Regions from separate parts of the Paeniglutamicibacter sp. MACA_103 genome, predicted to be linked through region 1. Evidence: predicted binding sites of a transcription regulator. Region 1 holds the regulator's gene; the other holds the start of a gene.

Region 1 (3,311 bases):
CAGGATGACGATGTTCGGCGCCGCCTCGCGGACCTGCGCCGCGGCATCGGCCGCCGAAAGTCCGTAGTCCGCCGAACGCACACCCGGGACATAGGTGGTGTCCGTCCCGGAGGCCAGCAGGGGGTACATCGAGTAGGTGGGAGGGAAACCCATGACTGAGCGTCCCGGCCCGCCGAAGGCCTGCAGGATTTGCTGGAGGACCTCGTTGGAGCCGTTGGCGGCCCAGACGTTGTCGGCCTCGAGCCCGTGGCCGAGGTAGGCCGCAAGCCGTTCACGCAGTTCGGTGAATTCACGATCGGGGTAGCGGTTCAGTCCGACGGCGGCCGCTGAGACTTCTTCGACAATGGCGCGATGCACTTCCGCGGGCAGCGGGTGCGTGTTTTCATTGACGTTCAATTGGATGGGTACGTCAATTTGGGGTGCGCCGTAGGGTTCGAGACCTTGAAGATTTTCTCGCAGGGGCAGATTTGCCAGGCGATTTAGCCGTTCATTCACGGGTCAAGTCTACGGCGGGGGCCGGTGGGCCCGAGAATCTTCGCCGGTGCCCAGGGTAATAATCGGTTCTCAATGAACCCAGGGGCTCCGGCGGACGGTGCCCTAGCTTCCGGTGGGAACGAAGAGTTCCGCGCCGGGGAGCAACACCGAGCTGTTGAGGTTGTTGAGGTCGCCGATCTGGCGGACCGCCTCGCGGGGTTCGAGCTGCGGGGCGAATTCGCGGGCAATTCCCCACAGGGTGTCGCCCTCGATGACCGTGACGGTGACGGCCTCCACGCCCAGCGGGATGTCCGCCGAGGCGTTGGCCGGGGAGAGGAACAGGCCCAGGAGCATCAGAACCGCGGCACTCACCACGAAGATGGGCAGCCCGATCAGCACGAATTTTCCGCGTCGGGTAAGCCGCAGGGGCGCCAGCGATGGCTGCGGCTCCGGCAGGTAGTCGTTGGATGTTACAAGGTGGAGCGGGGCCGAGAAAGCAGTGTTTGCCACGTCTTTGCCTTTCCTCTGAATTCGCTTTGCCGACGGGGGCCCGGGGGGCCGCAATCGAACATGCGACGATTATTCGAACGCACCTTTCGAACATGTGTTCGTAGTGCGTATCTTATTTCTAGCACTTTTCGACGACACGTGTCCAGATCCGTTCGAACAAATCTTTGAAAGCAGTGACTTTGTCTACTAGGATGGTGGTTGTGGGGCGATGTATTTACTACATCAGCCCACACCGACAATTTGCGGCACGCGCGGGCAACCGGCGACGATCGGGATGAGGCATTGACAATGACGACCGAACAACGAACCCCTCGACGCGACGCGAAGAGCCTGACCATTCGCCAGAAGAAGGTCCTGGAGACCATCCAGCGCTCCGTAAGCAGCAACGGGTACCCGCCCTCGATGCGGGAAATCGGGGATGCCGTGGGGCTTGCCAGCCTCTCGAGCGTGACTCACCAGCTCAGCCAGCTCGAGAAGCTTGGCTACATCAGGCGCGATCCGCGCCGCCCACGTGCGATGGAGATCCTGCTGCCGCTGCAGCTCAAGAACGAGGCGAAGCTCGAGGTCGTGGAGGGGCAGCCTGACCTCAAGGCGGCCAACGGGATGAACGTCTCGGACCTGACGACCTCCGCGGACACCGCGATGGTTCCGCTGGTCGGACGCATCGCCGCCGGCGGTCCGATCCTGGCCGACCAGGTGGTTGAGGACGTCTTCGCACTGCCGCGCCAGCTGGTGGGACACGGCGAGCTCTTCATGCTGAAGGTCAGCGGTGACTCCATGATCGATGCAGCCATTTGCGACGGCGACTGGGTTGTCGTGAGGCGCCAGCAGACGGCCAACAACGGCGACATCGTGGCCGCCTTGCTCGAAGACGAGGCCACCGTGAAGACCTTCCGCCAGCGTGACGGGCACACTTGGCTGCTGCCGCAGAACTCCCGATACGAACCGATCCTTGGTGACGCCGCAACCGTCATGGGCAAGGTTGTATCGGTCATGCGTTCGGTCTAGGACCGCCGCCGCAACTCATCCCAAAACACCTTTGGGGGCCGATCCAGTGATCGGCCCCCAAGGGTGTTTTTCGTTTCCATGCCCATCAGCCGCAACCGGCAGGGGCAGGGCGACGGGGACTCAGCCTTCGCTGAGCCTTTCGAGCGCGGAGATGACGGTGGCCTTGTTCGGCGTGGCCCACAGCGGTGGCAGGGATGCTCGCAGGAAGGTCCCGTAGCGTTCGGTGGCCAGCCGCGAGTCCAGCACCGCGACCACGCCCTTGTCGTTGACCGAACGGATCAGGCGTCCCGCACCCTGGGCCAGCCGCACCGCGGCATGGCTTGCGGCCACGGCCATGAAACCGTTTCCTCCGTGCTTTGCGACGTCCCGGCTCCGTGCCGAGGACAGCGGATCGTCGGGACGCGGGAACGGGATCTTGTCGATGATGACCAGGCGGCAGGCGTTGCCCGGCACGTCCACGCCCTGCCACAGCGTCATGGTGCCAAAGAGGCACGTGTCCGGCTCTGCGGAGAACTGGTCGACCAGGGCCTTCATGCTGGATTCGCCCTGGCACAGGATGGGGATGTCCAGGCGCGCACGCAGGATCTCGGCCGCTTCCTCGGCCGCGCGGCGCGAGGTGAACAGCGCCAGCGCCCCTCCGCCGGAGGCCTTGATCAGGTCCTCGATCTCCGACAGCGTCTCCTGGGACATCTGGCGCCCCGGCTTGGGCAGGTGCTTGGCAACATAAAGGATGCCCTGCTTGGGATAGTCGAAGGGGCTGCCCACGTCGACGCCGTTCCAGGTCGGTGCGCCGTCGCCCACGAGTCCCAGGGAACCGGCAACCGGCTCGAAGGCGGCCCCGATGGCCAGGGTCGCGCTCGTGAGGATCACGGTGCGGCCGTCAAAGAGGCCTTCCCGGAGCTTCCCCGCGACCGAGAGCGGCGCGACCATCAAGGTCGGCTGGCTGGATTCGTCGGGCTGGACGTAGCCCTCCCCCGGGCTGAAGTGGCCGGGCCGCGACGCCCAGATCACCTCGCGCTCCTCTGTCATTTCAAGCATCTTGGTGCACTGCTCCACCAGGTACATGACCTGCGAGCGGGCCATCTGGCGTCCGCCGTCGGCCGGGGCGTTGGCCTCGGGCTTGGAGTCGGAGAGGACCACGCGCGCGGCCTCGGCGATCTGGTTGATCGCGGCCTCTTGGTCCTCGTTCAGCCCGCGGGCCATGAGCCCGGTGGGGACGCCCTCCAGGGCACGCTGCAGGGCCTTGGCCCCCTGGTTCAGCGAATCAACACTCACCGAGCAGTGCTTGCGGGCGGCGGAGGCCGCGGTCTGGACCATGT
Region 2 (3,311 bases), on a different contig from region 1:
CTACTTGGTGACCTCGAAGAGCGATGGCTCGCAGTTGCTGATCGACGCCGCCGACGATGCGCCTGCCATAGACGGGCTGGTCGAGTCGGCATCCTCCGACACAGAGGTTGCCACGAGGCTCGAAGGCATCGCCACGACACACCAGCATTGGGACCACATCAGGGCGCTGCATGAGTACGTGGAAAGCACCGGGGCGAAGACCTTTGCCGGTGCCGAGGACGTTGAAGGGATCGCGGCCGGTGCCGATGTGGCCATCGACGTTCCGCTGAAGCACGGCGACACCGTATCGGTGGGCACAACGGTCCTTGAGTGCGTGCACCTACGTGGCCACACCCCCGGCTCCATTGCCTATGTGCTTCGCGACGGCGGGACAACGGTCATTTTCAGCGGCGACTCGCTGTTCCCAGGAGGCGTGGGAAACACCCAGAACGATGCGGGACGCTTTGCATCGTTGCTTGATGACGTCACGACCCGGCTCTTCGAACAGTATCCGGATGATTCCCTGGTGCTTCCCGGTCACGGCGCGACGACGACGCTGGGTGCGGAACGCCCAAATCTGGACGAATGGCGAGTCAGGGGCTGGTAGGCACGACACTGTCGGTGGACCCCGGCGGTGATTCCGGGGTTCCCGGCAACGGCGGGGCCATCGAGCGGTACATCTGACCGCTGGGCGTCTTGATCAAGATCGTGTGCCGGGGACCCAGAATCACGAATTCTTCCCAGCCGGAAGTTTCTTTCGTGTGGTTGCACTGGACACATCGGCCATCCGTGTTGGCCTCCGTGGTCTTTCCACCCCTGGCCACTTGGTAAACGTGGTCATGATGGCGGATCGGGGCTCCGCAATAGGGCGTGCGGCAGTATTGATCACGTACGGAGATCAAGTCCTTCAGTTTCTGCGGAAGAATCCGTGCATCCGATTCCATAGCGACGAGTTGGCCGCTGACCGGGGCCGTGTATAGGCGGCGGATCCAGGCTTGCTCTTCGTTTTCACCGTCGGGACCGGTACGGTCACCCGTGATCAGCCATCGTGCGTATTCGGCGGATACGATCCCGTAGCCTTTGATGAATGCTGGCTCGCTATCGCCTGCAAAAAGGCACTTGTCGGTCATCGCGAGGTGAACCATCAGCGGCGGGCGCGAGGCCAGATTCTGCCCGGTGACGCACTCGACCACGGTGTCAGCCATGACCTGTGCATCAGTACGCTTGTCATCAATCGAACGACGCCGTGCAGCCGCCCTGGTCAGCGCTTCCTTGAATGCAACGCCTTGAACCACGGGGAGCAGGCCGCTCACTCGCATCATCCCGTCGGGGGTGGCCGTCACGGATATGCGTCGTTTCTTCATCGCGTCCGCGTGGTTGATCATGTCTTCGGTGCTATCGAACGCGAGGGCTTCCTTCTTGGCCCGGGCCAAAAGCTCCTTGTCACCGACGCCTTCCAGAGCACCCTGTTCGCCGGCAATTTCCCGGTCGATCAGTTCGCGGACACCGGGGTCCAACTGGTTGGTTTCGCGCACCAGAATCATGGCCCGGTCTTCGTTCAGCTCTCCACGCTCCAGGGCATTGAAGGTATAGGGCATGTGCTCAATCATGGATCTTGCGTAGGAGATAAACCGCGAACCGAGGTGCTGCGATTCCTTGCGGGCAAGCGCCACTTCGGCACCTGCACCGCGGTTCGGATTCTCCTTGTAGATGCCTTCATCCTCGTGTCGGGCAATGATGTCCTGCTCAAGCCCATAGGCTTCCTTGGCCTGGGCCGCGCAGATCGCTGCTTTGGCCCTTTCCAGGGCTGCGATCCGGGCTACCCTCGTTTGTTCCCCGACGCTCTGGGGCAGGTGGGTCATGGCTACGCCCACGTCGTCGATGAAGTCAACGTAATCATCACCTGGCTTTTGCGCCAACGCGCGCTCTCTGGCGGGCTTGGCCATGTCTGCCGGTATATGGCGATGGCCAAGGAGAATCTCCCCGGCAGCCTCCGCAGAGAGAGAAATCGGGTTCGACAAGTAGCCTTCGCACTCTTCGAACATATTTACTACTATACGCCCGATCGCCCCGGATGTGAAGACCTTGATGAATTTATTGATTCATAAAACATCATGTCAGACGAGCATTGTTAAAAAACTTCGCCTTCATCGTGAAATCGGGCGGGAAACCCCGGGACGACTACTTGAAGCTCATTCCTTGTGCCTCGCAGGCATTCTTGAACGATTCCTCGTCAGTAATGACCGGCCTGCCGGAGGCATCGGCGGACACCGCCTCGCGAATCGCATTGGTCGAGGAAGCCGCACCATGTTCTGCAGCCTTAAGCATGTTGGTGCTGCCGACGTTTCCCTCGTCCCTGTATCCACTGCCGAAGTGGATGCACGCGGTGTTTCCCTGGATATCGCGCTGGCGAAATTCGTCAGCCGAGGGTCCGCCGCAGGCGCCGAGCATCAAGGTCGCCACGGCGAGCGCAGGCAAGAATTGCTTCTTCATGCCTTCAGCCTATGAGATAGCGATGATCTCGGGGGAACACTAGCGCTTTCGACCCACCATGAAGATGCGGCGGAACGGAAACAGCGTCACCGTGCCGCCCCGGTGGTCGTCGATGGCCGGATAGGCCTCGGCCACCAATTGCGCATACTGCGACTCGAACTCAACGAAGTCCTCGGCGCTGAGCTTGGCGAAAATGGGGCGCAATGCGGTGCCGCGAACCCACTCCAGGACTGGGTTCGGGCCAGAAAGGATCTGCCCATACGTGGTCTCCCAGACATCCGATTCGAACCCGGCATCCAGGAGGAGCTTCAGGTAGTCGGCTGGCTCCCCCGATGCGTTGTCGTGCCGCAGCACGCCGGCCAGCTGCGGCGCCCAACGCTCCGAGTCCGCGAGCTGCCTCATCAGGGTGTGCGAGGGCGAACCGAAATTGCCCGGAACCTGGGCCGCGAACCATGCCCCGGGGGCCAGCGCCCCAAGCCAGCGGGTGATCAGCTGCCGGTGTTCGGGAATCCATTGGAGCATGGCGTTGGAGACCAGGACGTCGGTTTCCGACTCGGGCATCCACTGCGTTGCATCGGCGGACTCGAACGAAAGGTTGTCCGCATGCTGCTTGGCGCGCGCCTGTTCGATCATCTCGGCCGACGAGTCCAGGCCGACCACGCGGGCGTCGGGCCAGCGCTCGGCGAGGGAATGCGTCAGGGGTCCGGGACCGCACCCCATGTCAACCACCAGCCGCGGTGTCGCGGCGGTGATCCGGGCCGTCAGATCGTAAAAAGGACGGTCTCGGTGGTCGGCAAACTCCACGTACTTGTTCGGGTCCCATTTCATAACCAAAGCCT

What was found. Region 1 encodes LexA, which represses DNA repair genes until DNA is damaged. Its sites were predicted from a motif close to TCGAACANNTGTTCGA; they were not measured.
Region 2: ACIPVK_RS00970 (DUF222 domain-containing protein) is a predicted target of LexA. The motif match lies at 2,017-2,032, and genes of this name have one in related genera.

What each region holds. Positions count from the first base shown of each region.
Region 1 is NZ_JBIXLN010000013.1:43,212-46,522, reverse strand. Features, by position in the region: gene ACIPVK_RS08240 (histidinol-phosphate transaminase) at 1-495, opposite strand, end outside; gene ACIPVK_RS08235 (LysM peptidoglycan-binding domain-containing protein) at 598-984, opposite strand; gene lexA (transcriptional repressor LexA) at 1,273-1,992, shown strand; gene ACIPVK_RS08225 (ATP-dependent DNA helicase) at 2,113-3,311, opposite strand, start outside.
Region 2 is NZ_JBIXLN010000002.1:10,103-13,413, forward strand. Features, by position in the region: gene ACIPVK_RS00965 (MBL fold metallo-hydrolase) at 1-586, shown strand, start outside; gene ACIPVK_RS00970 (DUF222 domain-containing protein) at 573-2,000, opposite strand; gene ACIPVK_RS00975 (hypothetical protein) at 2,161-2,472, opposite strand; gene ACIPVK_RS00980 (trans-aconitate 2-methyltransferase) at 2,512-3,300, opposite strand.